3 regions of the Pseudoalteromonas sp. 19-MNA-CIBAN-0066 genome follow, and region 1 is predicted to be linked to each of the others. Evidence: predicted binding sites of a transcription regulator. Region 1 holds the regulator's gene; each other region holds the start of a gene.

Region 1 (10,425 bases):
AATGGCACAGGACCATCCGATAAGCCTTTTAAAAACTGCTGTACCAAAGGAGATTCGTGTTGACGCATTTGTTCTGGCGATCCACTGCCAATAACACCTTGATCGGCAATTATTATAACGTGATCGGCAATGCTCATGACTTCGTTCACATCATGGGTCACAATTAAAGACGATAAACCAAGCACTTCATTAAGTGATTTTATAAGCTTTACCAGTACTCCCATAGAAATAGGGTCTTGGCCTGCAAATGGTTCGTCATACATAATTAATTCAGGGTCAAGTGCTATAGAGCGGGCTAAAGCTGCACGGCGAGCCATACCACCTGACAACTCCGACGGCATTAAATCTTTAGCGCCTCGTAAACCCACAGCTTGTAACTTCATTAATACCACTAAACGAATAAGGTCTTCACTTAGCTTAGTGTGCTCTCGAATCGGAAAAGCTATATTATCGAATACCGACATGTCAGTAAATAATGCACCACTTTGAAAAAGCATACTCATTTTGGTACGCGCTTCATATAGGGCTTTACGTGACATTTTTGGAATGCTACTGCCTTCAAATAAAATATCACCAGAGTCAGGCTTTAGCTGACCGCCAATTAAACGCAACATGGTAGTTTTACCAATGCCGCTTGGCCCCATAATGGCAGTGATTTTACCTTTAGGAACACTAAAACTCATATTTTTATATATGATTCTATCGCCCCTTGAAAAGCAAACATCCTTGACTTCTACTATTGATTGCGACAAGTCGCTCTCCATAACAATATTCACTCGTATTCCTATTTTAAGGCTTTTTCGACCAAGATGGAAAAAACAATTCGTAAGATTTTGTAATGTAATTGCCAAAACAGTTATAAGGCTCGCTCAAACCACCTTAACCTTGGCTTAAACCTTTGCATAGCATACCCTAAATATTTATAAAATAAGTGATTAACCGCTCTCTTCGCCACTGTTTTATTTATACTTTCAGATTGGCTTTTGTTACTATTCGCGCAATATGTATTTTCAATAACTGGTTCAATACAATGGTTACCTCATTTGTTATTTTAATTTTTGGTCTTGCTGGCCTAGTTTGGAGCGCTGACAAGTTCGTTTATGGCGCCGCAGCACTGGCGAAAAACTTTGGTGTGCCTACTTTAATTGTAGGGTTAACCGTTGTTGCAATGGGTTCATCAGCGCCTGAAATGATGGTTTCGGCTTCTGCCGCTTTAGCCGGTAAAACCGATACTGCCATAGGCAATGCCGTTGGCTCAAACATAACCAATATTTTATTAGTACTGGGTATTACCGCTTTATTGCGCCCGTTGTCTGTTTCATCAAGCACCTTAAAACGTGAAATACCTTTGGTATTAATTATTTCGTTAGCTACTTGGTATATTTTTTCAGATAACTATTTTTCATACCCAGAAGCAATTGCCCTACTTATTGGTTTTGTTGTATTTATTTTTGGACTTATTATTATCTCCCTAAGAGCTAAAAATAATAACGATCCATTTGTAAACGAAGCCTGCGATGAAGTACCCGATAACGTTTCCACTAAAAAGGCAGTTTTTTGGCTCATTGTGGGCTTGATATTACTTCCTGTTAGTTCTCACTTTTTAGTTGGCTCAGCTGTCGATATTGCAAAATTCTTTGGCTTAAGTGACTTGGTAATTGGCTTAACTATTATTGCTATTGGCACCAGTTTACCAGAACTGGCAGCGTCTGTTGCAGGTGTGCTTAAAAATGAAGATGACCTAGCACTGGGTAATATTGTGGGCTCAAATATTTTTAATATTTTAGCCGTGTTACCACTTGCCGGTATTATCAATCCATCGATAATCGACCCTTCTATTGCTAATCGTGATGTACTGATTATGATTGCAGCAACCTTGGCACTTATTGTTATGTCATTGAACTTTAGAGGCGCTCAGCGTATCAATAGAGTAGAAGGTGGTTTACTGCTAAGCGCATTTTTGATTTACCAAGGTTACATCTTTAGTCAAATAGGGTAAGAGTTGTCTATGACCAAGCTAAGTTTTATCGAGCAAGGGCTACGTGTTCTTGATATCGAGCGCCAAGCACTTTTTGATATAAAACAATATGTAGATGATAATTTTCATCAGGCATGTCAGCTTATGTATGACTGCAGCGGCCGTATTATAATTATTGGTATGGGTAAGTCTGGGCATATTGGCCATAAAATTGCGGCAACTTTAGCAAGCACTGGTAGCCCTGCTTTTTTTGTGCACCCAGGCGAAGCCAGCCACGGCGATTTGGGCATGATCACTAAAAACGATGTCGTTATGCTTATTTCTAACTCAGGCGAAACCAGTGAAGTACTTAATATTATTCCAGTGTTAAAACGCCTTGGTGCAAAAATTATTTCCATGACAGGAAATACACAATCAACCATGGCCACACTTGCTAACGTGCATGTATGCATTAAAGTAGAAAAAGAAGCCTGCTCATTAGGCTTAGCACCAACAGCCAGTACCACGGCAACACTCGCTATGGGCGATGCAATGGCGGTAGCACTGTTAGAAGCACGCGGATTTACTGCCGATGACTTTGCACTATCGCATCCCGGTGGCAGTTTAGGGAAGCGATTACTGCTCACCTTAAAAGATGTTATGCACAGCGGTGTAAATACGCCTATTATAACTACTTCGCAAACTATTAAAGATGCGCTGATTGAAATGACAGCTAAAGGCTTAGGTATGACCGCCATAGTTGACGATAATCAGCAACTCGCTGGGTTATTTACCGATGGTGATTTACGCCGTATTTTAGAGCAACGCGTTGATATTCATACCACGTCAATAGATGCAGTAATGACTAAATCGTGTACCACGGCAACCCAAGATATGCTTGCTGCGCAAGCGCTTAATATCATGGAACATAAACGCATTAATGGCTTAATTATTATTAATGAGCATAATCAGCCTATTGGGGCACTCAATATGCAAGACCTACTTAAAGCAGGAGTATTATAAATGCAATTTGAAGAACTCTATCAAGCGCTAAGTGATGACGCTAAAGCGCGCGCAAAAAAAGTAAAACTACTTATATGCGACATTGATGGCGTATTTTCTGATGGCCGAATTTATCTTGGCAACCAAGGTGAAGAGCTAAAAGCATTTAATACAAAAGATGGCTTTGGTATTAAAGCACTTATTAACAGCGGCTTTGAAGTAGCGGTTATTACCGGCAGGCACTCGCAAATAGTACAACAACGTATGACCAGCTTAACCGTGCAGCATATTTATCAAGGTCAAGAAAACAAGCTTATTGCCTACCAAGAACTTAAAAACAAGCTTAATTTGAGCGATGAGCAAATTGCTTATATTGGTGATGATGGCCCTGATATGCCTGTTATGGAGTTAGTTGGCTTTGCAGTCGCAGTAAACGACGCGCACCCACTAATTAAACGCTTAGCACATTACACTACGCAAATGCCGGGTGGTTTTGGTGCAGTAAGAGAGCTAACCGACTTACTTATGCTTGAAAACAATAAACCATTAACTAGCCAAGGCACCAGTTCATGAATATAGCGCGCATAGTCTTAAGCGTTTTATTCATCACCTGTATGGTTTGGCTTTGGTACCCTTATTTTACTCAGGTAAATACGGTTGCTAAAGCCGACTCAGAAGTAATAGCTAAACCCGATTACACCGCCATTGAGCTAAAACAAACAGCTTTTGACGAAAACGGTGAAATTAGCCATAAAGTAACTGCGGTTAAAACGGAGCTTTACGAGCAGCTAGGATTTACCTTATTCGAAAAACCTACTTTCATATTGTACGACGACAGACAAAAAACGTGGCGTATCAATGCTGATGAAGCAACACTTTACGATGAAAGACAATTAATTTTAGAGGGTAATGTAACTGCCCAAAACTTAATTGATGGCGCAATGATAGACAAAATTACCGCCGACAATATTCAAGTAGATATAATGCTACTCACTATGCGTAGCGAACAGCCCGTTATTATAACTGGACCGAATTTAAAGATCACCGGTAAAGGCCTTGAAGCCAATTTAACAACCGAGGTGATAAAACTAATTAACCATACGCGAACACTATATTATGACCAATAACCTTGCAAAAATACTTATTATTCCATCGCTTATACTTGTATTTAATAGTAATGCGGCAGAGCAAAGTACTTCCCCATTAGCTAATCAAATTTCTATTAGTGCTGACCGCCAAGAAGGCCAACTAAAAGAAAACGTTGGTATTTTTGAGAAAAACGTCGAGATAATTCACGGTAATCGTCGTATCACCGCCGATCGTTTAGAAGTACATAAGCGCGACGAACTTGGCGATAATAAACAACTATTAATTGCCACGGGCAGCCCTGCATATTTTGAAGAAAAGCAAGCAGATGGTACTGTCATGAGCGCCAGCGCTAACGAAGTACGTTACGATGTAGCGAAACGTTTTTTAACCCTGGTAGGAGATGCAAACATTTCTCAAGCTGGGCAAAAAATTACGGCTAAAAGCATCACCTATGATATAGAGCAACAGCTTATAAGTGCTGAAAAAGATGAAAACTCAACTGATCGGGTACACACTATTTTAGTGCCTGTAGACGTAAAAAAAGAACAAAAACTCAATAAAGGTCAGCCATGAGTACATTAAAAGCAGAGCTATTAGCAAAAAGCTATAAAGGCCGTGAAGTTGTTAAAAATGTAGGACTTGAAGTAAAAGCTGGCAGCATTGTTGGTTTACTTGGCCCAAATGGCGCAGGTAAAACCACTACCTTTTACATGATTGTAGGCTTAGTACCTAGCGACAAAGGTAAAATATTAATTGATGATAACGATATTACCTTACTTCCTATGCACAGCCGTGCTCGTTTAGGCATTGGTTATTTACCACAAGAATCTTCTATTTTTAGAAAGCTCACTGTGTATCAAAATTTAATGGCTATTTTAGAAACGCGTAAGCAACTAAATAAACAAGCCAGGGAAGAAACCCTAAATAGTTTATTGGACGAATTTAGCCTGCAACATATTCGCGACAGCTTAGGTATGGCGCTATCTGGTGGTGAACGTCGCCGCGTAGAAATAGCACGTGCTTTAGCTGCAGATCCTAAATTTATATTGCTTGATGAGCCCTTTGCTGGCGTGGATCCTATTTCAGTACTCGATATTAAAAAAATTATAGAACACCTTAAAAATCGTGGTATTGGCGTACTAATTACCGACCACAATGTAAGGGAAACCCTTGATGTTTGTGAAAAAGCCTACATTGTTTCTCATGGGGAGCTAATTGCATCTGGTACTCCTGAATTTGTATTAAACGATAAAACAGTACGTGATGTTTATTTAGGCGAGCAGTTCAAACTGTAATATTTATGTTATTACTATAAGCATCTGCTAAGATTAATCATATCAATTTATAAGGATTGTTAGAGATAAATGAGGCAATCATTACAGCTGCGCATGGGCCAGCAACTTACAATGACTCCGCAACTGCAACAGGCTATTCGCTTATTGCAGCTTAGTACCTTGGATCTCCAGCAAGAAATACAAGAAGCACTTGATAGCAACCCATTACTTGAAGTTGATGAACAAGATTACACGGAAGAATCAGCAGGTAAAAACGAGCAAAAAGCAGATGACATTACTGTTAGCGCCTCTGCTGACGACACCCCAAGCGAGTATGAGCAAGATAGCGGTGAAGCACTAAATAAAGACACCATAAGCGACGACATGGCCATGGATGTATCATGGGATGAATATATGAGCGCAGCGCCTGCCTCTTCATCAGGGCCAATGCCTGAAGATGAATCTATTTATCAAGGTGCATCAACCGAAACCCTGCATGAATACTTAATGTGGCAATTACAGCTCACCCCTTTTAGCCCTACCGACGAAGCTATTGCCATAGCTATCGTTGAAGCCGTAGATGACTCTGGTATTTTAACCCTCAGTTGCGAAGACCTTTTAGCAAGCTTTAACCAAGAAACTGACGACGAACACGAAGTAGAACTAGATGAAATAGAAGCAGTGCTAAAGCGCATTCAATTATTTGATCCTGTTGGTATTGCAGCTCGCAGCTTGCAAGAATGCTTATGCATTCAATTAAATCAATTTGATAAAGACACCCCTTATATTAACGAAACAAAAATGGTGTTAACTGATCATATCGATTTACTCGCTGCTCGCGACTATCGTACGTTAATGAAAAAAACTAAGCTCAAAGAAGAAGAGCTTAAAGAAATAATGACACTTATTCATACGCTTAACCCTAAGCCTGCGGATACTATTGTCAGAGAAGAGTCTGAATACGTTATACCTGACGTGTCTGTTAAAAAAATAAAAGGCCGCTGGGTGGTAGAGCTAAACCCAGATAGCATGCCAAAAATACGTGTTAACAGCCAATATGCGGCTATGTCTCGTACAGTAAAATCCAGCGGTGACAGCCAATTTATTCGCTCGCACTTACAAGAAGCTAAATGGTTTATTAAAAGCCTAGAAAGTAGAAACGAAACACTCCTGAAAGTAACTAATTGTATTGTTAAGCAGCAACAAGCGTTTTTTGAACATGGCCCAGAAGCCATGAAACCTATGGTATTAAACGATGTTGCCGAAATAGTTGAAATGCACGAGTCGACTATTTCACGGGTCACTACGCAAAAATATATGCACACTCCACGTGGCATTTTTGAGCTTAAGTACTTTTTTTCAAGCCATGTAAGCACCGAAAATGGTGGCGAATGTTCATCAACTGCCATACGTGCCCTGATTAAAAAGTTGATAGCTGCAGAAAACTTAGCCAAACCATTGAGTGATAGCAAGATTGCAGATATATTGGCTGAGCAAGGAATTAAAGTAGCTAGACGGACAATTGCAAAATATCGCGAATCTCTGGCTATTCCCCCGTCGAATCAACGTAAAAGCTTGATTTAAGACGTACAACAAAGAGGAAAATGCTGATGCAACTAAACTTAACTGGTCGTCATGTAGACATTACAGACTCATTAAGAGACTATGTAAATAATAAATTTGCAAAGCTGCAAAGACACTCAGATCACATAACTAATGTGCATGTTATTCTCGATGTAGAAAAATTAAGTCAAAAAGTTGAAGCAACAATTTTTGTAAGTGGCGCTGAGCTATTTGCATCGACCGAACACCAAGATATGTACGCTGCCATTGACTCGTTGATTGACAAACTCGATCGTCAAGTAATTAAACACAAAGAGAAGTTTGCTCGACACTAACACTATGAAATTAAGCTCACTTATATGCCAGGACTGCAGCAAAGCTGTGGTCCTTTTTAATAGTAAAAAAAGAATTTTAGAATTCATCAGTGAACTCGCGCATAAAAAAATGCCGTATTTACCTCAGCAAGATATTCTCACTGCTTTATTGGCAAGAGAAAAGCTAGGTAGTACCGGTATTGGCCGAGGAATAGCAATTCCACATGGCCGTATGAGCGGGGCACAAGAGCCTCTTGCCTTAATTTTAATAAGCGAAACCGCTATTAATTTTGATGCAATTGATAATCGTCCAGTTGATATTTTTGTTGCGCTTATAGTGCCCGATGGCGATAACCAGCAGCACTTGAAAACACTAGCCACAATAGCTGATAAACTAAACGATAAAGAGTTTTGTAAGCAATTGCGTGCGGCAAAGTCTGATGAAGCGTTATACCAAGTTATTTTGGATCAATCCTAGTTACTAATAAAGGGGTGGTAAATGGAATTAATTATTATAAGTGGCCGATCAGGTTCTGGTAAGTCAGTTGCTTTACGTGTTGTAGAAGATTTAGGTTACTATTGTGTAGATAATATTCCGGTAAATTTGCTGCCTTCATTAGTGCGCAGTGTCTCTGATAACTACGATAAAATAGCCGTTAGTATAGACGTGCGTAACCTGCCTAAAGACCAGCAGCAGTTTAACGATATTCTTGAGTACTTACCCGACTTTGCTAAACCAACGTTATTTTATTTAGATAGCGACGATCAAACATTAATCCGCCGTTATTCAGAAACACGTCGTTTGCACCCGCTTTCGATTGATTCGCTACCGCTAGATTTAGCAATAAAAAAAGAAAAAGAATTACTCGATGTACTCGTAACGCGGGCTGATCATGTCATTGATACAACCGATTTAAGTGTGCATCAACTTGCTGAATCTATGCGTGAAACCATACTCGGTAAAAAAGACAAACAGCTTATCATTACCTTTGAGTCGTTTGGCTTTAAGCATGGTATTCCCAAAGGTGCTGATTATGTTTTTGATGCGCGTTTTTTACCAAACCCACACTGGGAACCGGAGCTCAAGCCTTTAACTGGATTAGATCAACCTGTAAAAGATTATTTAGCTAGTCATAGTATTGTGCAAAAATTCACTTGGCAAATTCAAACCTTTGTACAAACGTGGTTACCACACCTAGAGCGTAATAATCGCAGTTATTTAACCATTGCTATTGGCTGTACTGGTGGTCAGCACCGCTCAGTTTATTTAGCGCAAACAATTGGTGAAAGCTTTGCTATGTCTCACCCTAATGTAAAAATTCGCCATCGCGAGCAAGAAAAATAATTCAATTTAAATAATCATCTGTTCAGCTTAAGTAGAGTATCTTATGCGCTTAGAAAATACATTTTTAATAAAAAACAAGCTAGGCCTGCATGCTAGAGCTGCTACCGTATTAGCACAATTAGCGGTACAATTTGACGCATCTATTACCTTATTTCAAGATGAAAAAGAAGCCGCTGGCGATAGCGTACTGGCTTTAATGTTACTAGAAAGCAGCCAAGGTAAAGAAGTAAAAGTAGTGTGCGAAGGACCCGATGCAGAGCATGCTTTACATGCCGTTGGCCAATTAATAGCGCAGCGCTTTAACGAACAAGAATAGTAGGCACTTTATTTAAACCAAGTAAACGAGCTAAAATATAGGGTTAGTGAAACCTTAAGCTAGTTTGGCTAAAAAAGTAAGATAAACTGAACGAAGTTAATGACTAACTTCTTCCCTAACGTTATAAAAATAAATTAAGGACGCCAATGCCCGAAACTTTCGAACAAGACTATCCACTACAACAATTACAACAAGTGACCAAGTCACTCAATAGTGGTCAGTTTGTTCAAGTTAGGCGCATGCTGGCAAAAACAGCTCCTTGTGATACCGCACTTTTACTAGAATCATCACCACATAAAGTTCGTCGCCTGCTCTGGCAATTAGTTGATCCAGATGTACAAGGTGATGTCCTTGAAGAACTCTCTGAAGATGTACGTTTAGGCATTATTGCCCAAATGGAACCTAAGCACATTGCTGCTGCCACTGAAGACATGGGCCACGATGACTTAGGTGAAGTACTGCGAAGCCTGCCTGACACGGTTTATAAAGACGTGGTTAGCGCCATGGACATTCAAGATAGAGAACGTGCTACGCAAGCACTCTCCTATCAGGAACGCTCTGCTGGCGCGCTGATGAACACAGATACAGTAACCATTCGCCCTGATGTAACCCTAGATGTGGTACTGCGTTACATTCGTCTGCGCGGCGAACTCCCTGAGGGTACCGACGACCTTTACGTTGTCGATAAGCATAACTGTTTTTTAGGCGCTTTATCGTTAAGTACCTTACTAACCAATTCGCCCGAAAAAATTGTTCACGACCTGATGGATGAAGACTGTGAGTCTATTCCTATTTCGATGGATGAAAGCGAAGTGGCGCAGTTATTTGAACGTCATAACTGGATATCAGCCCCAGTAGTTGACGACAACGCCCAGCTACTTGGCCGTGTTACTATCGATGACATTGTTGATGTAATTCGTGAAGACGCAGAGCATCACTTATTAGGTTTAGCGGGTCTTGATGATGAAGAAGATACCTTCGCACCGGTTTTAAAAAGCTCAAAAAAACGCTCTGTTTGGCTAGGTGTTAACTTATTAACGGCTCTGGCAGCCGCTTTTGTTGCCAGCTTTTTTGAAGGCACTTTAGCAATACTGCCTATTTTAGCCGTGCTTAACGGCATTGTCCCCTCAATGGGTGGGGTGGCCGGTAGCCAGTCATTAACCTTGGTTATTCGTGGTATAGCAGTGGGTCATATTAACCAAACTAACCAACGTTTTGTAATGATAAAAGAGCTAGCCATTGGTGCATTAAACGGTATTTTATGGGCTGTTTTAATTGCCAGTGTTATAGCCCTATGGCAATGGGACTTAATGCTTGGCGCGGTACTGGCGTTTGCAATGTTTATGAACTTAGTTGTTGCGGGTGTGGCGGGTGCGTGTATTCCTATAATACTTAAACGTATGAAAATAGACCCTGCACTTGCTGGCAGTGTAATACTCACTACAGTAACCGATATAGTAGGTATATTTGCCTTTTTAGGCACCGCAACTTGGTTGCTGGTTTAATAAATAAACCAGCGCACATTACTGTGTAAATACGCGCTGGTTAAAAGTAACTTTTACGCA
Region 2 (10,425 bases), on a different contig from region 1:
AAATCCCTAAGCCTTGCAACGCTTGAAAATAAAGTTCGGGATGCTTTTCACCCAGGGCTTTTTCGGTCTCTAACCATACTCGCTCTGGCACTAAATGATTAAGCTCGCCTTGCTGCTTAAGCTGTTGCATTAGCGCATAAGTGCTCGGATGTATACGCCACTCGCTGCCAAAACGGGCTAAAAAGCGAGCTATACGCAACACCCGCACTGGGTCTTCTACAAATGCATCTGTTGTATGGCGCAGTATTTTATCTTTAAGGTCTTGTTGGCCGTTAAATGGGTCAATTATATTGTCGTTAGCATCGAGCGCCATAGAGTTTATAGTTAAATCACGTCTGGCTAAGTCTTCCTCTAGAGTCACATCTGGGCTGGCATCAACCACAAAACCGGTATAGCCTTTACCACTTTTTCGCTCAGTGCGCCCAAGTGCATATTCTTCTTTGGTTTTTGGGTGTAAGTAAACCGGAAAGTCGCTACCTATTGGCACAAAGCCTAACGCTTCCATTGTCTGTGGCGTTTCGCCAATAACAACATAATCGTTGTCATTTGATGCTCTTTTTAGCAGTAAATCACGCACTGCACCACCAACTAGGTAAACCTGCTCCAATGCTTTATCCACGTAACCTCCAAAAACAAATACCAAAACTGCAATTAATGGTACTAATTATACCCAAAACCATATTAAAAGTCTGAGTAGTTTGACCTACCGCTAACTTGCTCATTACAATAGCGCTTTATTTTTAGCTAAAGTCATAACAACAATGAAAAAGCACTCTGCAAAAAAAGAACTCATGCTACTGCCTATATTACTGGTGGTTATTTTAATGTGTGTGGTGGGGCACTTTTTTATGCAAGCAGATTATCAAGACAGTAACATGATTGAATACATGTTAGCAGCGCTACCATTTGCAATGTTTGGCTTAGTGGTTGTAGCCTTTAAAATGGCGGCTAAAAGCGAAAAAAAAGAACAAAACGAGCAGGATTCTTAATCCTGCGTTATGTGTTTAAAGTACATGATAACCAAACCAATCAGGTTTAATTTTTTGTGCTTGCCCACTTGGGGTCAGTTTTATACTAAGCTGGCTGTCGAGTAAATCTATTGCAAAGCAATCGTCTACGTCGTGTAAATCATCTTTATGAATATGGCTAAAGCCAGCGAGTAAATCGTTTTTAGCGCGCTGTTTGGCCTCTTGACTACTGCTTGCTACATACAGTGCAAAGTCGTGTTGCTCAGCCATTAAATCGCTTCTGTAGGCGCCTAAGTTTACAAAGTAAAGCTGTTTAGTTTGCTCAACGGGCGTGTCGCTTACTGTAACTTTATAACCATCTATGTGGTTAATTGCCATATAGCTATCCATATGCACGCTGTTTTTGTCGCCCACCCATTGGCTTTTTAATTTAGTATAGGTTTGCTCAATGTTTTGCCCAACTACAAAACGAATGTCGTGCATTTCTATATGACAGCCCTGAATTCGCCCACCTAAATACACCATAAATAACTGCATGTTTAGTTCCTATAAATTGGTTATTTAAGCTAAATTATCAACATCTATATTGTGCTTTTTAATCAGTTTATAAAAATCTGAACGGTTACGTTTAGCTAGTTTTGCGCCTTCGGCGACATTTCCACCAGCCATTTTAAGGGTGTTTATTACGTAGTCGCGTTCAAATTCTTTTTTAGCGTCGTTTAGCGACAATGGCTCTACATTTTTTTCGTTGCTATTTAATGCACTTAGCACTAAATGCTCTGAAATAACTTCGCTTGGGGTAAGTGCTACAACTTGCTCTACCACGTTTTGAAGTTGGCGAATATTACCTGGCCAGTCGTAACGCACGAGTGCGTGCATGGCGTCGTTGGCAAAGTGTTTTTCGCTTTGCTTCATTCGCTTTGCAATACTGGCGCTAAAGTATTGTGCAAGTAGACTTATATCTTCGCGACGCTCGCACAAAGGAGGGAGTTTTAAATTAACCACGTTTAAGCGGTAGTATAAATCCTCCCTAAACTGCTGATTTATAATCGCTTCGGGGAGGTTTTTATGAGTTGCCGATACAATGCGAACATCTATGGCTATTTCTTCTTGAAAGCCGACTGGACGTATGGTTTTTTCTTGCAATACGCGCAGTAACTTAACTTGTAAATTAAGCGGCATATCACCTATTTCATCTAAAAATAAGGTGCCTCCCTCAGCTTGTTGAAACAGTCCTTGGTGATCTTTTATTGCCCCAGTAAACGAGCCTTTTTTATGACCAAATAATTCTGACTCTAGCAGTTCACCCGGTACTGCGCCGCAGTTTATCGCTACAAATGGGCCTTTACTTACATGGCTATGCTGATGAATAGCTTGAGCTAATAACTCTTTACCCGTACCACTGGCTCCCGATATTAATACGTTAACTTGCGTTGGCCCTAGCAGTTTAACTTGCTCTAGCAAATGTAGCATAGCGCCGCTACGAGTAACTATATTGCTAGTGGGTATTATTTCATCGGCATTTACGCCGTGTATTTCTATCGCTTTTGCTAAGCTGTCGAATAACTCGTCTTTATCTATTGGTTTGGTAATAAATGCAAAAATGCCTTGTTTGGTAGCCTCTACCGCATCAGGAATAGAGCCATGCGCTGTCATCATAATAACGGGCAATGCCGGATAGCGGCTTTGCAATTGGCGGTGCAGTGCCATGCCATCCATTTCGTCCATGCGCAGGTCGGTTACTACGGCATCGAACACTTGGCTTTTTAATATTTGTAACGCAATTAGGCCGCTCTCGCAGGTGGTAACCTCGTAGCCTTTTGATTCGATACGAATAGCGAGCAATTTTAATAAGCTGGCATCGTCATCCACTAATAATACTTTTGCACCTTGCGGTTTTATTGCTGGCATAACTACTGCTCCTTAGTTTCTTCGCGTAATAACAGTTGCTGCTCTATGGTTGCTAATGACGAGAGCGTTTGTTGCATTTTATTATTAAGTGCTTGCTGCTCTTTTTTAGCATTTATTTGTAGTGTTACTTGTTGTTTTTGTAGCCATAAATACTGTTTTATATCGTCTGGCCAATAGTAAGCTTGGTCAAGTTTAAGTAACTTACTCATTACCGTATTAGGATCGCTACTAGTGTTTAAACACATAAATTGAAAAAAGTTTTTTAGTTCTTTTTCGCCAACAAAATCTTTGTTATCTGGGGTTAACTTAAAACCACCACATTTATTAGCATGCCAGGCTATTACTTGCTCCGCAGGGGGATACATAGGATCGCTTTTAGGCCGAGGCTTTGGGCTTGGCTGGCTGTTTTTATCGCTCGTTACTTTAGTTTGCGTTTGCGCCACTGGGCTATCAACCACTTGCTGTTGGGGGTTATTAGTTTTGCACCCCGATAAAATGATGGCACTGCCACACACACATAAAATAGCCATTAAACGCGAGGTCATGCTAGTTAACTCCTTGATTTGTTATTATGGGAAGCGTAATTAAAAATCGACAACCTTGGGGTTCATTTTGCTCTATTAATAATTGTCCGTTTAATTGCTCTACTGACTCTTTAACAATAGTTAAGCCTAAGCCACTGCCTTGTAGCGTAACATTTTTGCTATGCTTACCTTGATAAAATGCGCTAAAAACATGTGCTTTTTCGTGCTCTTTAATTCCGCATCCCTCGTCGCTTATCGCCATTTTTAGCTTACTGTGCTCAAAGGTTAACGCTATAGATACTGCCTGCCCGTGTTGTGAAAACTTTAAGCCATTAGAAATTAATTGCACTAAAATCATTTCAATTAACTCCCCAGGTAACGCAAGCGCCTTATTAGGTAAGTTGTTATGCCAAATAAGGGTTTGCTCTCGGGCTGTTAGGCGGTGCTCAAAATGACTATTAATTTTATTAATTAAATGATTAAACTCAACCTCACTTACGCTGTCTTTACTAGTACGAATCGCGTTATAACTAAGTAGGCTGTCAATCATAGTACGAAGGCGCACCATAGACTGGCTAATAAGCTCAAGTACAGCGCGTTGCTCTTTAGTTATAGGGCCAACTATTTCATCGCTGAGCAAGTCGGTGCCCTCGACCATTGAGGCTAGAGGTGTTTTAAGTTCGTGGGTAACGTGGCGTAAAAAGGTGTCTTTTTGCTGCTCAAGTATATGTAACTGAGCTTGCACCCATTGTAATTTATTACCTAATTCAACTAGCTCTGCTGAGCCTTGCACGGCTATTTTTTGTTGCCAGTCACCTTGCCCTAATTTACCAATAATTTTAGTCAGGCTTTTTAAGCGGCCACTTATACGCCACAAAAAACCGCCTCCTACTAAGAGTGTTAGCGGAATTAGCGCCACCAGCCAGTTAATAAATGAAGTTTGTAACTGCGCTATTTCTTTTTGATTATTAGTAATTTGGGTTTCGCTTTTATCGCGTAACCATAAGGTAAGTTCGGCGAGTAAATCGCTAATAGGTAAAAACAAGGCTACCTGCTGTTGTTTTTGTTCAACAAGTCGAGTGTGTGCTAGTTGCAGAGTATTCGTTAAACGCTGCCATTGTGCGGTGTGACTTTTACTGGGCGCTATACGTGTAAGATCTTCAATACTTTGTAGCGATGCTTGCCACTTATCAACTATGAGCGTATCGAGTGACTCACTTTTTAGTACCCAATTTTGCCGAGTAGCGCGCTCTAAACTATTGAGTTCTTGTTTTAAAATATTAAACGATTTAGTTACTTGGTAGTTATTACTAACAATTTGCTGAGTTACAGCTAACTGCTTATTAAGCGCATTTAAAAATACAATAACCACTAACGATAAGGGTAATAACGACAGCAGCATACTCATTACAAACTGGCTAATTAAATTAGGGCGCCAATTAAGTATTGCTTTGTATTTTTCAGCCATCGCTGCTGGCATTGCATCCATCCTTTAGTAACTTTAAACAGCCTATTATTAAGCGTTTAAGTTATACACTAGCTGAATCAATTTATATATCTGTTATTCGTACTGCAAAGCCGCCTGTTGCCAAACAGCAACAACTCAACTCTTTGATTTATATTGCTTCTTTATTTATAAGCCAAATTTCGTTGCAAAAAACACACAGATACCTGTAAAACTTGCTTAACCTATAACACCAAAAACCATAAGTAACTGAATTTAAACGGTAAAAATAATTGGCATCGTTTTTGTAATAGTTAATCTAAGTTTATCTTATAAGGAAATGACCATGAGTAATCGCTTTTTAATTATTATGCCAATCGTTGCGCTAGGCTTTTTGAGCGCTAACGCGCTGGCAATGGATGTACAAGCTACTTTTAATGAACTTGATAAAGACAGTAACGGTACTCTCAGCGAAGCTGAAGCTGGTGAGGACGCCGTACTTCATGAAAACTTTTCACAAATAGATACTGATCAAAATGGTCAGCTGTCGCTAGATGAGTTTAAACAGTTTATTAAGTAACTAACCTAGTAACCAAAGGAGTTTTTTATGAAACAGCTTATAGCCGCATTTTCGTTACTGTTTTTAGTTATTAGTGCTACTGCCCTGGCTTCATCGTTTAATGCTCGTTTTGCTTTTTTAGATAAAAATATGGATGGAAAAATATCTATTACCGAAGCCAAAAAAGATAAAGAAGTAATGAAACAGTTTTCTGATTTAGATGTAAATAACGATGAAATGATCTCTAAAAAAGAGTTTGAGGCGTTTAAGCCTTAAGTTTAAATTCAAGTTTGGTCTTGTAAAATTAACTAAAAGTATTTGCTATAACCCCTGAGGGAGTGTGTAAATGGATTTAATGTTGGGCGTTAAATTATGGCAAGTACTTTATTTTATTACGAATGACATTAAAATGAGCTTTGCGAAGGAGCACCATGAAGATACGCGCTTGTTTAGTTAGTTGCTTATTATTACTAAGCTTTAATTCATTAGCACTTGATGTAAAGCAACGTTTTGATCACCTTGATACAGATCAAAGCGGCTATTTAATTCACCATGAGCTTGAGGCTCAACCGCACTTACTAAACAACTTTAGCAAATGGGATAAAAACCAAGATAATAAAATTTCATTGGTTGAATTTAAAAATTATCTTACGAATAACCTCTACTGAGTAATTTATGAAAAATATAAGCTATATAGCGCTCGTTGCGCTTAGTATTTGTAGCACACCAAGCTTTGCCAGCAGCAATAACATTGCCAAGCAATTTGAAAAATTTGATCGTAACCAAAACGGCTTATTAAGCCGAGCAGAAACAGCCAGTGACCCTGCCCTATGGTCTCGTTTTGCAAGTTACGATAAAGACAAAGACGGCCACCTTTCTTTAAGCGAATTTACACTTTATGCAAGTCAGTAATTAATTTACCAATAAATTAACTGGCTTACTCTGCACAAATAACAATCCAACCACCTCAAGTGGTTGGTATTATAAAAGTGAGTTTGTTATGTTAAAGCCATTAACAATAAAAATAAGCTCACTATGCCACTCAAAAAAATAATCAAACCTTTGCTACTCGCTTGCCTTTGCGCAGGCTCAAGCCTTGCGATTGCGCAAACTAAAGTTATTTACAACGCCAACGGCTACACACCTTTGTACAAAGGTGAAGTGCAGCAGTTTTCTACTTTAGTTATAAAAAACGGTAAAGTAGTTAAACTTGGCGGCGATACGCTAAAAAATAGCTTTCCTGATGCAAAGCTTATTGATGCTCATGGCAATACGCTATTACCGGGTTTAATTGACGCACACGGTCACATTATTGGTTTAGGTAATAACCTGTCACAATTAGATTTACGCGGTGCGCTTTCTATTGATGAAGTTACTAATAAACTCAAGGTATTTGCAAATAACAAACAAGGTTGGATTATTGGCCGTGGCTGGAATCAAGAGCTGTGGCAAAAAAAGCAGTTTCCTACCGCTGCCGATTTAGACAAAGTAGTGAGCGATCGCCCTATTGTACTATCGAGAATTGATGGCCACGCTATTTGGGTAAATAGCAAAGCCCTAGAGCTTGCGGGTATTACTGCAAACACCCAATCGCCAGAAGGCGGCGAAATTATTAAAGACGAATTTGGCAATCCTACTGGTATATTTGTAGATAAAGCAGAATCGTTAATTAAACAATTTATGCCAAAACCATCAAAACAAACTCTTAGTGACTCTTTAGATGCTGCCGGTAATCATTTATTAAGTTTAGGGATTACCTCAACCCATGATGCGGGTATAGATAAAACCACTTGGGAATTATACAAAGAACGCGGTGAACTAGGCAATTTACCACTGCGTATTGTGGCAATGCTCAGTGGCGCGAGTCCTGATTTAAAAACCATGTTAAAAGCAGGTCGATACCAAGATGCCAACGACTTTATGTCTATTCGCAGCGTTAAGGTTTATGCTGATGGCGCATTAGGTTCGCGTGGCGCGGCGCTAATTGAGGATTATGCCGACAGAAAAAACCACCATGGCTTAATGCTCGAAACCCAGCAAAAACTAGAAGAGCTATTTACGCTTAGTTTTAAAAGCGGTTTTAGTGCCAACACCCATGCAATTGGCGACAAAGCTAACCACGTTGTATTAGATGCTTATAAAAATGTATTTAAAGCAACCGGCGGAATTTTACTACGTAACCGTATGGAGCATGCACAAATAGTAACGCTTGATGATATTAAGCGCTTTAAAACATTAAAAATTATTCCTTCAATGCAACCAGTGCATGCCACCTCTGATATGCACATGGCAGAACAACGCTTAAGCGAAAAGCAATTAGCGGGTGCTTATGCATGGCAAACCTTTTTAAAACAAGGGTCAGTGATTGCAGCAGGATCTGACTACCCAATAGAATTGGCAAATCCTTTTGATGGCTTGTATGCAACAATTACTCGTATGGATCACAACCAACAACCAACCCAGGGCTGGCGCGCTAGCGAAGTATTAAGCCGTGAAGACGCACTGCGTGCTTTTACCCTAGGCGGCGCTTATGCAGCGCATCAAGAGTTTAAAGTGGGTAGTTTAGAGCAAGGAAAGTGGGCCGACTTTATTTTAATAGATAAAGATTATTTTAAAGCCCCGGTTGATGAACTATATAAAATAAACGTATTACAAACATGGATTGCAGGCAAACTTCGTTACGAAAAAGAGGCTGTGACTGCGCAATAAACTGAATACAAACTGAAAATAACAAATTAATGATAAAATTTAATTAAAGTAATCAAAAAGTGTGTCGATAAAGTGGGGTATTTAAAAATCCCCTTATGTTTCAGGAAGAAAACATGTTATCTAAAAAAATATCTCTTACTTTATCGGCACTTTTTACCCTTTCACTTTCAGCTTGTTCTAGTCACCCTGTTTACAATGGTCACGCTCCTCATAATGACTATTCTCATAACAAAAGGCACGTTCAAAATGACTCGCCTCGCGTGAGTAACTGGCAGTTTCCAGAAAAAAATTACCGCCCAATAAATAGCAGTAAATTACTTAGTAATTACACCGAACAATTAGCCATGAAGCTAATTGAAAATATGAATTACATAAATAGTAATACCCCTATTGCCATTACTTCTTTTGTAAATTTAGATGATAACCTACAAACAACTAATATTTTTGGTAACCATTTAGCTGAGAGCTTTATTACTGAACTACAAGAGTTTGGATTATCTGTTGTAGATTACAAACACACAGGTACTGTACATGTAACCCCAAATGGCGACTTTTCATTTAGTCGTAATGGTCGAGAAATTAAAGGCTACCCGCATATTGAATACACTTTGACTGGCACACTTACTTATACCAATCGCGGTGTTATTGTAAACGCACGTATTATTGGCGCTAAGTCAAAGGTAGTGGTGTCTTCGGCTAAAGGATTTGTGCCTAGTTTTGTGGTTGAGTCGTTATATCCCACTCGCCGCGTTGACGGCATAGCGCTTGACGCAATCTTATAAAAACCAAAAAGGATTAGCTTAGGCTAATCCTTTTTAGGCTCTGGCTGTTTATTACGGTATAATTTAATAATATGATACGCGTTTACAAACGCGAGTAAGCCGTTAGTAAAGGCAACGGGTACTGCACCAATAGCTAAGCCATAAATAGTAAAGGCGATACACCCAAATAAATTATACCAACGCAGCTTTACCACGTCGGTCATTGTTAACGATGCAACCAGTAAAGCAGATGCTATATAACCTAAATATTCCCAACTCAATTGTTCTCTCCTAGGCTTTAGGTTAGCATTGCATATTAAACTTTAGTACATTGAATCTGTACAGCAACGTAACAGCTAAATAAAAGTTAACCTATAAATGGCTTAAAACTCTGTTGGTTATCAGCAGCTATACTGCTCAAATAATTAGTCCAACAGTGCCAGCCCATTATATTAGCAGCACCTGATATGTTAATTAATTTAACATAATTTCTTAGAGCTTTGATGCTATCGCCATTAAGGTGCAATAAATAGGACAATTGTCCGAAGAGTATGATTGATGTTTCAATACCATTTTTCCAGTTATCTTGTTGAACAACTACTTACCTTTGCCGGTAGTAGTTATCAGCAATCAAAAAAAGAAATATTAATACAACAAGACCAACCTTTAACTAAGTTGGTACTTGTGCGCAGCGGAACTGTGTCGTTTAGTTACGATGTAGGTAACGGACGACGCCTGCTGCTTGGTCAACTCGATTGCAATAACACCCTCATTGGTGAAATAGAAGCGCTCAATAATAATCCCTGCATTTATACAGTAACCTGTTTTAGCGATGTAACTTATAATTTAATTGAGTTAAAGCATTGGCGTGCGTTATTACTTGAAAAACCTGAGCTGAGTTTATACACAGCACAAACTATAGCGGCTAAATTTCAAGAAAATCAAAAAATAAACCTAGATAAATTATTACTGCCACTGAGCTATAACATAGCTAAAGACTGCCTACTAAGAGCCGAGAACAACAACCCTACATTGCTGCGTGCGTATCCTACGGTAAATGCCGAAGCAGAACGTTTTGCAACCACTGAGCGCGCTTACAGGCGCGTTGTAACAGAACTCGTAGAAAAAAGCTTAGTACAAAGAAGTACCCAAGGTTTATTAGCAGTAGATATACCGCGCCTAAGCCAATATGTAGATAGCTTTGCGCAATTGTAATTTATTACATCAGGTTACATAGGTTGAAACGTTAAGTTTTATCCATAAAAAAAGGCCTTAATGGCCTTTTTTTTATTTATGCAGGTTGATTATTTTTCTAGCAAAATGTCATGTATTTTTGCTAGGTCTGATTTGCCAGCAATAATTTCATCCGGTGTTAAACCCGATAACTCATGCGGAAACACTAGCCATTCTTCAGACTCATGAATATAGTAATCTGGCTTCATGTCTACTTTAGAGTTTTTAGGCTTGTAGTAAGGGCATGCAATGCGAATATCGCGCGGTAAGTTTAAACGCATTAGCTCTGAAAGCTTTTCTTTTAATGCAAAAATAC
Region 3 (10,425 bases), on a different contig from region 1:
TAGACATGGGCTTTAAAAAAGAAATGAGCCGTATTTGTGATGAAGCTAAAAATCGTCGTCAGTGCTTTTTATTTTCAGCAACCCTTGAAGGCGACAGTGTTGAAAGATTTGCTGAAACAACGCTAAACGATCCAGCATTGCTTGAAGCTGAATCGTCACGCAAAGAAAAGGCTAAAATTCACCAGTGGGTACATTTAGCCGACGACTATCATCATAAACTTGAGCTGTTAGTTAATACCCTTAATGGCCCAGACGTAACTAAAGCCATAGTGTTTGTTAAAACCCGTGAGCGTCTTGAAACGCTAATTGGTGAACTAACAACTAACGACGTTAAAGCAGCCTGGTTACGCGGCGAAATGCCGCAAGACAAACGCATGAAAGCGATGGAAAACTTCCATAGCGGCAAAACCCGTATATTAGTTGCTACCGATGTAGCGGCGCGCGGTATCGACGTGGCTGATATTAGCCATGTAATAAACTTTGACCTACCACGCACAGCCGATATATACGTACACCGTATTGGCCGTACGGGCCGCGCTGGTAAAAAAGGCATCGCTATTTCACTGGTTGAAGCGCACGATATTGGCATTCTTTATAAAATAGAGCGCTATATTGAGCAAAAACTTAAACGTCGTGTTATTAAAGGATTAGAGCCAAAGCATAAAGAAGCTAAGCCGCCGGCTAAAAAGCGTAAAGATCCGGTTAAAATGAAAGCGAAGAAAAAAGCTAAGGTTAAAAAGAAAAAGTAACTTAAGCGCATACTATAAGTAGTATTATATTAGCCGACAAAAATGTCGGCTTTTTAATGCCTGCTCCTCCATAACTGCATGGTTTAGGGCTATGTAATCTCTACTTAGTTTTATGTAACAATTGCCCACCTGAATTCCCACTTAATAAAATAGCCTTTATTTTCAGTATATTAAATATGGAACGATAATTGTAACTATCATGGTAACTCTGCCTAATTTGGCTACCCGATTAATTGCAATGTAAGGATATGATTATGAGCCGTTTAAAATTAACTATCGCTTTAGTATCATTTTGTTGTTTGTTTTTATTAGCATGCGCTACAAAAGTGAGTGCTACAACAAATATGGTTGTCGTTAGCAGCCTAGCAACCCAACCTAACTTACAGCAATCGATTACCCACACTTTGCGTACCAACCCCAATTTAGCGCTAAGCGATATTCGCGTACAAGTTAAAAATGGCGAAGTAGATTTATACGGTAAAGCGCAAACAGGTTTTGAGCGTGCGTTGGCACAAAAGTTTTTAGAAAATATGGATGGCGTAAAAATCATTCGTAACAAAATTGATATTATTTAAGTTTTACTTAAATAACTTACATAAAAAATGCCGCTTATTGCAAAATAAGCGGCATTTTTTTCAGTGCTCATATATTCAGTAATCAAGCCCAAGCTTAGTAATAAGCCAAACAGGCTAACTACTTTTTAAGCTATGAGCTCTATTTAGCTCTTTGGCGATTACTCGCTACCTTTGGTTTTGTATTGGCCTTATGAAATTGGCTAAAACCAGTATGGCGCGTTAATGCTGGGCGCCCACCTCGACTACTTCCTTTTGCAGCTCTTTCGTCGCGCCCTTCTTCTGGCACTAAGCAATTTGGCGCTTTACCTATTAGGTTAGCTTTACCCATTTTGCGCAGTGCTTCGCGGATCATTGGCCAGCCCGCAGGATCGTGATAGCGTAAAATTGCTTTATGTAAACGACGCTGGCGCGCACCTTTCGGCACAGGTACTACTTCGGTATTATTTTTAATATTACGCAGTGAGTTCATCTCGGTATGATAAATAGTGGTCGCATTTGCCATTGGAGATGGGTAAAAATTTTGTACCTGATCAAGTTTAAAGTCGTTCGACTTAAGCCACAAAGCCATGTTTACCATGTCTTCGTCTTTAGTACCTGGGTGCGCCGAAATAAAGTATGGGATTAAATACTGTTTTTTACCCGCTTCTTTTGAGTACTTATCAAATAACGCTTTAAACTGATCGTAAGCTCCCATACCTGGCTTCATCATTTTTGATAATGGTCCATCTTCGGTATGCTCTGGCGCTATTTTTAAATATCCACCTACATGGTGAGTAACTAATTCTTTAACGTAACGTGGATCTTGCACGGCTAAATCGTAGCGTACACCCGAGGCGATTAATATTTTTTTAATGCCTTTAACTTCACGGGCTTTTTTATACAGCTCAATTGTTGGCGTATGATCGGTATCCATATGCTTACATATTTCAGGGTATACACACGATAAACGTCTACAGGTACTTTCTGCTTTTTTGCTAGTACAACCCAATTTATACATGTTGGCTGTTGGGCCACCTAAGTCAGAAATAACCCCGGTAAACCCGGGTACTTTATCTCTAATTTGCTCAATTTCTTCAATTATTGATTCTTGCGAACGGCTTTGAATAATCCGCCCTTCATGTTCGGTAATCGAACAGAAACTGCAACCACCAAAACAGCCTCGCATAATATTAACTGACGTTTTAATCATGTCGTAGGCAGGTATTTTTGCATCCCCGTAGCTAGGATGAGGAATACGTTGATACGGCAAACCAAATACAGCGTCCATTTCATGTGTTTCTAGTGGATATGCTGGCGGATTAACCCAAATAGAACGATCGCCGTGGCGCTGAAAAATAGCACGAGCACAACCTGGGTTAGTTTCTTGGTGCACAATACGAGAAGCATGTGCATACAATGGCTTATTCACACTTACTTGCTCAAACGCAGGTAATTTAACGTAGGTTTTTTCCCATGGCTTAGGGCGCGCTGGCTGAATAGTAATAACCTTGGCGGCTTCGGCTTTTAAGTCTATACCTGCTTGTTTAAATTCTGATTTGCTACAGCCAACATCATCTGCGCCATACGGGTTTGGAATTGGATCAATTTTACCTATTTTATCAATAGCGGTAGAGTCACTGCCACGCCAGCCTGGTAACGGCTCTTTACGAATAACCGCAGTCCCTCGTACATCTTGAATGGTATCGGTACTTTCGCCCGCTGCAATACGATGAGCAACCTCAACCAGTGGGCGCTCCGCATTACCATATATTAAAATATCGGCTTTAGCGTCAAACAAAACACTACGACGCACTTTTTCTTGCCAATAATCGTAATGAGCAACACGGCGTAAACTTGCTTCAATACCACCTAAAATAAGTGGTACATCTTTATACGCTTCGCGGCAACGTTGTGAGTAAATGATTACCGCACGATCAGGGCGTTTACCACCAATGTTGTCTGGCGTGTAGGCATCATCATGGCGCATGCGTTTTTCAGCAGTATAACGGTTAATCATCGAGTCCATGTTGCCAGCGGTTACACCAAAAAATAAATTGGGTTTACCCAGCGCCATAAACGCTTCTTTAGAGTCCCATTCTGGCTGGGCAATAATACCCACTCTAAAACCTTGCGCCTCAAGTACTCGGCCAATTACTGCCATCCCAAAACTAGGATGATCTACATAAGCATCGCCACTAATAATAATTATATCGCAGCTATCCCAGCCAAGTGCATCCATTTCTTCGCGTGTAGTAGGTAAAAATGGTGCTGTGCCATAACACTCTGCCCAATACTTTGGGTATGAGAATAAGCCGCGCTTAGCTTTAAGTGTGCTCATAAAGTTGACCGTTTAATAACAAAAGGCGCAAATTATACCCTATACCAACCTACCTTGATAGAGCACTACTTTGCTGTGCCGCGTGGTTTTAAATTGAAGTTTCGTTATTTTTTAGCACTCATACACCTCTATTAACTATTACTTTTCATAGGTTGTGGCTAAGTATCTAGTTCAATTAAAAAATAGCTGCTATAAAATTAACCTCGAAAGTTAAGCACACCCGAGTTAATATGCTAGATTAATAATAAGTTACGAGTTTGTAACCTAATTTATCTGAGGTTTTTTATTAAAATATTAAAAACGTTAGTGCAATTTTTATTAATTTTACTCTTACTTTTTATCGTTATTGGCCTATTACTACCACAGAGCTATAACGTAACAAAGAGTATTAACATTAATGCTAATACGCACATAGTAAAACCCTTAATCACTGATTTTTCGCAGTGGCATAAATGGTCGCCTTGGAAGAAGCTAGATCCCTCAGTGGAACTTTCCTTAGGTGAGCCAAGCACAGGGGTTGGTGCTCATCAATCATGGCAAAGTAAATGGGGCGCAGGTGAAATGACCACCACAGCGTTAAGTGCAAACAAAATGGTGTTGAATATTTTATTTGCTCAAGAACACATTATTGCCGCTAAAGTAATATTTACGCAAAATGCAAAAACGGTCACGGTTACTTTTCAAATTACGGGGCAAGCCACGCTGCCTTTAGTTTCTGGGTATGTGGCTGTGCTTAGTGAGCACATTTTAAGTAACGCAGTATCACTGGGGCTCAATAATTTAAAAACAGTAGCGCAGCTAAGTGATGCACAAACAATAATGGAAAATCATGGCAGTCAAAACCGCACAAGCAAGAATTAATCTCGCTAATACCATAGAGTCGTTACTGGGCTATCCTATTATTAAAGTAGGCAATAATGAGCAAAGTTATGGCCCCCAAGGCAAGGTTAAACCGCTATATCGCATTAATAGCGACAATACAGTTTTAGCTAGAGCACAAAAAAGACAAGACTTACTGCTCATTAAACAACAGCAAAATATAGAAACAATTTTAGCTATGGCAATGGATTTTTGTCCTGACGTAGCCAGTAGTAAACAACCCGATGCCGATTGGGTAGAACACTTTGTAGCACTATGTGGTGATACCTCAAATCAATCTATGCAGTCACTTTGGGCAAAAATACTCACCGGTGAAACGCTTAACCCGGGGACTTTCTCAATAAAAAGTTTGCAAACACTTAAGCATATGACCCAGCGCGAAGCTGACTCTCTACAAAAGTGTGTACCCCTCTCTGGTTATAATGAAAAAGACGATAGCCACTTTATTTTACTAGGGTTTTATAAAAAACCATCACTATTTGATTTGTTACGTAAGGGCAATAAAGTATCTTTAAATCTAGGAAAAACAGGGATTAGCTTTCCTGATATATTAACTTTAATGGATTTAAATTTACTATATCGAAAAGAGATTGAATCTGCGGTACTAAAAACTGGGCAAGAACTTACGTTATCGTTTTTATCACAAAAAGTAACGTTAAAAGCAAAAAATAGCGATTTAGTATTGAGTTATTATAAGTTTACGCAAACAGGTGATGAGCTATCTAAACTCATTAACTACCCGGTAAATAAAGTGTATAAGCAGTTACTTAATAGTGCACTTGAGAGTGAATTTGAACTAGCGTGGCATACTACTAAGTAGCAAAACCACGCTATATACTATTAATTAGCAGTGTAATTAAAAGTGTACTTGAATGCCCGCAAATGGACCCGATGCATCAATATTAGTGTTAATATCATCAACATCGTCTAGCTCTAATGTCATTGAGCGGTAACCTGCTTTAACAGCAACATCTATTGCTAGGTTATCAATAAATTCCCATGCAATACCCATTTGGTAATCTTGAACTTTGCTATCGTCTATTGCTAAAAAGCTGCCTTCAAAAAACACGCTTAACCCGGTAAAAGGTAAACCTGCTTCAGCACGGCCGTAAACTAATGGTACAAAGCCTGAAAATTCGACAGTTTCAGATTGCTTACTATCACTTGCATTATTTTGAGGGATATATTCTACACTTATTTCGCCATCAAACTGTTTAGCATTTATACCTAAATCGATAGAGATTAAGTCGTTATCAAAGATTTCGTAATAAAAAGTGTAATCTATGTGAGTTAAATCACTCACTGTATTAATATTCCGACCCTTTTCAAAACTCTGATCACCAAAGATAAACTGACTATTAAGCTCTGTAGCACCGGCCAGCTCAAGCTCTGTGTATCTTAATTTAATATTAGGTACTAATGGCACTGGATGCTCAAGTGCAGCGTAGTAGCTTACGAAGGTTTCATCGTCAAAATTAAAATCTTGTAGTGCATTTCCTTTATAAGAAAAGCTTCCTTCGTTATCCGCTTTCCAACCATCAACACCTACATACAAGCCTAGTAAGGTATCAGCTTGCGCTGCAGGTGCTAAACATGCCATTGAAAGGGCTGCTGCTAAACAATACTTTTTCATTTTCTATCCTTGGGTCAATAATTCGCTAAGTTCAATAAGAGCCGCGTTGGCTCTAGATATATAATTTGCCATAACCAGTGAATGATTTGCTACATAACCAAAACCATTCCCATTTAATATCATTGGGCTCCATACTGTTTCTTGAGTTGCCTCAAGCTCTCGTATAATTTGCTGCACACTTACGCGTGCATTCTTTTTCTCAAGCACATCGGCAAAGTCATATTCTACCGCTTGTAAGAAATGCAATAAAGCCCAAGTAGCACCGCGCGATTCATAAAATACATCATCAATGTCTAACCATGGCGTTTTAGCTTGCTGTTGTAATGGAGAAAAAGTGGCTTGTGTATTTGATGTATTACCCGCTAAATCAGTGTTTACTTTATCTTGGCCTACACTAGCGCTTAAACGCTGACTCAAGCTACCTAAACGCTTTTCAGCTTCTTTTAGCCAACTGCGCAAGTTATCGGCGCGAGCATAGAATTGACTGTCACGCTCATGGTCATTCGCTATTTGAGTACGATATACCAATAAGTAATCAATGCCTTTTTGGTACTCACCTTCAGCGCTTGGCCACGCCCACGCTTCAGAGCTAATATTAAACTGCGGCTGTGCTTTTTTTAGAGCTTCGTGTTCAGTTGATTGCGATTGCGAACGGCTAAAATCTTTACGCATAGAAAGGGCTAAATCACGCACCATTTCGAGTGCGCCATATTCCCACGCAGGCATATCGTCCATTATTATACTTGGCGGCAAAACATCATTTGATAAATAACCGCCTGGCTTTTCGAGTAACGTACTTGCTACCGTTATTAATGTTGATGTTGTTGTATAACCAATAACAAATTGCTCATTACGTTGCTGCGCTTGCTGCTTTGCTTTTTCTACCACATTAAAACGAGCAGGCTCCGTATTCCAATAAACAGCTATTGCGTAAAAAATAATTAGTAATATAGCTAATGCAGCAACTATTTTCCCTTTATGTTGTGACATTGATCCTCCTAATGATGAGTATGTTGTTTTGATGCTTGTGATTGTTCTGCTTGTGATGCAAGCGATACCACCTGAGCATTGGTAAATACACGGTTGCCATCACTAAAATATAGTGTGAGTTTGCGTTGTTGGCCTACTTTTAACGGTTCTTGTGGTTCAAAAATCATTAAATGATAGCCACCAGGCTTAAAATCGATTTGTTGATGGGCGTTAATTGTTAACGATTCAACTTTTTGCATTTTCATCATGCCATCTACGTGCGAGTGCTCATGAATTTCAACGCGACCTAAGCCATCAATAGTTGCTTTAGTCAACGTAGCCACAGTATCACTATGATTTATAATACTTAAATAACCTACACTTGAAGTTGTGGCAGGTAAAAACTCCCTTACTTGTGCATTACTAACCTTAATAATAGCAACATCCGCATCGTGATCATGCCCTGAATGTGCCATCGATGATGATGAAAAAAGACTTAAAACCGACACCAAAACAATTGAAATACACTGTTTAATCACCACTCTAATCCTTGTTAAAACATAATGCTAAGTATCAAATTTAACATAGTTCAGTTGCAATAGTCAGTTAATTTGGAGTTAAGATGCTACTTTTTTGTTATCAGCTACTAACCAGCAAAGTACCGCAATAAATAGTAACGGCCAAGCAATCATCAGCGATCCAAATAAAAATGCCAATACAGTTCCGACTAATGCAACTGCTGCTGCGCCAACTAATCCTATCGTTATTAGTATGCAACAGCTACAAAAATAATAATAGCCGCTAAAGCTCCTATTAGCTCAAGCCCAATCCAACTTGTATCTGCAATCCAAAGCGGTAATTGCCAAGTATCAAAGTGCATCGCAGAGACAACATCAGTAAAAAATAGTAAATAAACAATTATACATACGGCTAACGCTTTCATTTAGCTCTCCTTAATTCAATCTAAATGTAAATTAGCTTAAATTGCTTTTTCTTCTAGGCAGCAATGCGCAATAAAATAACCTAGTGCAATTGCAAACGGAAAACTCAAAAATAATAAAATAGTGACAAGTCGTGTTGACCACACAGGTAAATCTAATCGCTGCGCTAAACCACTGCACACACCAGATATTTTTTTATCAAGTGGATCTTTGTACCAACCACGTTTGCTGTTAAAACTATTCATAATTATCTCCTTAAGCACTCTGTTTTAAGTTAGTTTTTAAATCAGCTTTTAAGCGAGCTAATTCTGCATCTACTTGTTCGTTTTTCGCCAAAGCGTCTATTTGTGCAGCTATAGTATTTTCTGAATCAGTAAGCTCGTACGCTTCTACCTGTGCTTCAATACCTTCTACGCGCTGCTCTACTTTCTCAAATCGAGAGAGTGCATGTGCAACTTTTTCACTTTGTAATTGGCTATTTATTTGCCCCCTTGCAGCCACTATATTGTGCCGCTGTACTAACTGTGTTTGCTTGGCTTTAGCCTCGGCTATTTTTTGTTGCAAACGCTGACAATCCGCTGTCATTTTAGTTATTGATTGCTGCAGCGTTTCTAGTTGCAGCTGCTTTGCTACAACTGTGTTACTAATGGCTTGTTTTTCAAGTAAAGCTGATTTTGCTAAATCATCTCGACCTCTCTCTATTGCTAGTTCAGCTTTATCCTGCCAATATACTAAATTGTTATTTTTATTTTCAATTTGACGTTTAAGTGTTTTTTCTTCGCACAACAAAGCCGCTGTCGTAATGCGACACTCAGTAAGTGCATCTTGCATCTCGCTGATCATTAAATTAAGTAATTTTTCTGGATCTTCTGCCTTGTCTAATATCGACACGATATTTGCTTGAACAATATCGGTTACGCGATTAAATATTCCCATGAGATTCTCCTGTTAACTTTTTAAGTGATTACACAAATTAGATTCCAAGAGTTATGCCAAGTAATAATATAAACAGTAAAACACATTAAATTCAGCAACTTAAACTTATAATTTATAAATTAAAGTTACTTTTAACTGAATATGATTAAGTGTAATTAGCCAATAAACTAAACTTTTGACTATTTTTTAGGATCAAAAAAGCCATCCGAAGATGGCTGTATTTATTCATTTATTAAATTATTCACTTAGCTGATTATTTAGGTACAAAACTCAAAGCTTTATCCATTACCGATAAGTCGGCTTGTTTTCCATGGCCATTTTCAGACAGATGACGCCTAAATCCACGGGCACCAGGCTGCCCCTGAAAAATCCCCAGCATATGACGAGCAACATGCCAAAAGTTAGCTCCTAAGCGCATTTCGTCTTCAATATAACTATACATAGAGCGCACGACTTCATGACGAGATTGCGTGTTAGCGATATCACCATAAATCTTTTCGTCCACTTCATTGAGTATAAATGGGTTGCTATACGCTTCTCTACCAATCATCACACCATCAATATGCTGTAAATGCTCTAAACTTTGTTCAATTGTTTTAACGCCACCATTAAGACTTAAATCGAGTTGTGGATAATCTTTTTTCAACTTATAAACACGTGGATAATCAAGCGGCGGTACCTCACGGTTTTCTTTAGGGCTTAACCCCTTTAACCAAGCTTTACGAGCATGAATAATAAAATCATCACAACCAACATTATGCGACGCTTCTATAAGTGCACACAAAAACTCATACGAGTCTTGCTCATCAATACCAATGCGCGTTTTAACCGTAACAGGTATATTTACTTCTGCTTTCATTGCCGCCACACAGTCAGCAACTAATTGCGGCTCACCCATTAAACAAGCACCGAAACGACCATTCTGCACGCGATCTGACGGGCAACCTACGTTTAAGTTAATTTCGTCATAACCACGCTCACCCGCAAGCTTTGCACATTGTGCAAGAGCCTGTGGATCAGAGCCACCCAGCTGCAATGCAACGGGCCCTTCGTGTTGATTAAAGTGTAGGTAGTCGCCTCGGCCAAACAAAATAGCACCCGTGGTGATCATTTCCGTGTACAACACTGTATGCTTAGTCATTTTACGATGAAAAGTACGACAATGGCGATCAGTCCAATCCAACATGGGTGCTACAGAAAAGCGTCTATCGAGTGGTTTCATTGGTACACCGTGCTATATAAGTTTAAGTACATTTCGTTCAATTTAAATATCTCTTTTTTGCTTATTTACACACATTTAGATCTATTATTAATAAATAACTACACCGTAGGGAACAATCAAAAGGGGTGTTTTAGAATATAAAATCAGGCGTATCTGCGCTAAATTCAAACATTATTATATCAGAATAAGCAAAAAATATAGATA

What was found. Region 1 encodes sigma-54, which starts transcription at its own class of promoters, with help from an activator protein. Its sites were predicted from a motif close to GTTGGCACGNNNNTNGNNT; they were not measured.
Region 2: the regulator sigma-54 is predicted to act here: its motif matches at 5,140-5,158, upstream of AAEZ18_RS00270 (EF-hand domain-containing protein).
Region 3: the regulator sigma-54 is predicted to act here: its motif matches at 9,042-9,060, upstream of AAEZ18_RS16470 (PspA/IM30 family protein).

What each region holds. Positions count from the first base shown of each region.
Region 1 covers NZ_JBEONZ010000006.1:106-10,530, reverse strand. The annotation lists gene AAEZ18_RS05470 (ATP-binding cassette domain-containing protein) at 1-764, opposite strand, end outside; gene AAEZ18_RS05465 (calcium/sodium antiporter) at 1,031-1,999, shown strand; gene AAEZ18_RS05460 (KpsF/GutQ family sugar-phosphate isomerase) at 2,009-2,980, shown strand; gene kdsC (3-deoxy-manno-octulosonate-8-phosphatase KdsC) at 2,981-3,532, shown strand; gene lptC (LPS export ABC transporter periplasmic protein LptC) at 3,529-4,086, shown strand; gene lptA (lipopolysaccharide transport periplasmic protein LptA) at 4,076-4,621, shown strand; gene lptB (LPS export ABC transporter ATP-binding protein) at 4,618-5,343, shown strand; gene AAEZ18_RS05435 (RNA polymerase factor sigma-54) at 5,413-6,906, shown strand; gene hpf (ribosome hibernation-promoting factor, HPF/YfiA family) at 6,933-7,220, shown strand; gene ptsN (PTS IIA-like nitrogen regulatory protein PtsN) at 7,225-7,677, shown strand; gene rapZ (RNase adapter RapZ) at 7,699-8,544, shown strand; gene AAEZ18_RS05415 (HPr family phosphocarrier protein) at 8,588-8,860, shown strand; gene mgtE (magnesium transporter) at 9,007-10,365, shown strand.
Region 2 covers NZ_JBEONZ010000001.1:52,016-62,440, reverse strand. The annotation lists gene AAEZ18_RS00300 (multifunctional CCA addition/repair protein) at 1-619, opposite strand, end outside; gene AAEZ18_RS00295 (hypothetical protein) at 762-989, shown strand; gene AAEZ18_RS00290 (DUF1543 domain-containing protein) at 1,005-1,505, opposite strand; gene AAEZ18_RS00285 (sigma 54-interacting transcriptional regulator) at 1,530-2,879, opposite strand; gene AAEZ18_RS00280 (hypothetical protein) at 2,882-3,424, opposite strand; gene AAEZ18_RS00275 (HAMP domain-containing sensor histidine kinase) at 3,426-4,883, opposite strand; gene AAEZ18_RS00270 (EF-hand domain-containing protein) at 5,194-5,427, shown strand; gene AAEZ18_RS00265 (hypothetical protein) at 5,455-5,682, shown strand; gene AAEZ18_RS00260 (EF-hand domain-containing protein) at 5,838-6,074, shown strand; gene AAEZ18_RS00255 (EF-hand domain-containing protein) at 6,082-6,318, shown strand; gene AAEZ18_RS00250 (amidohydrolase) at 6,442-8,115, shown strand; gene AAEZ18_RS00245 (FlgO family outer membrane protein) at 8,229-8,897, shown strand; gene AAEZ18_RS00240 (YgjV family protein) at 8,921-9,157, opposite strand; gene AAEZ18_RS00235 (Crp/Fnr family transcriptional regulator) at 9,435-10,091, shown strand; gene AAEZ18_RS00230 (phosphoribosyltransferase) at 10,181-10,425, opposite strand, start outside.
Region 3 covers NZ_JBEONZ010000044.1:136-10,560, reverse strand. The annotation lists gene srmB (ATP-dependent RNA helicase SrmB) at 1-749, shown strand, start outside; gene AAEZ18_RS16515 (BON domain-containing protein) at 1,004-1,324, shown strand; gene AAEZ18_RS16510 (YgiQ family radical SAM protein) at 1,464-3,641, opposite strand; gene AAEZ18_RS16505 (SRPBCC family protein) at 3,948-4,502, shown strand; gene AAEZ18_RS16500 (TIGR03899 family protein) at 4,471-5,340, shown strand; gene AAEZ18_RS16495 (TIGR04219 family outer membrane beta-barrel protein) at 5,377-6,153, opposite strand; gene AAEZ18_RS16490 (DUF2333 family protein) at 6,157-7,143, opposite strand; gene AAEZ18_RS16485 (copper chaperone PCu(A)C) at 7,152-7,661, opposite strand; partial or broken gene AAEZ18_RS16480 (hypothetical protein) at 7,740-8,065, opposite strand; gene AAEZ18_RS16475 (PspC domain-containing protein) at 8,102-8,308, opposite strand; gene AAEZ18_RS16470 (PspA/IM30 family protein) at 8,319-8,999, opposite strand; gene dusA (tRNA dihydrouridine(20/20a) synthase DusA) at 9,253-10,221, opposite strand.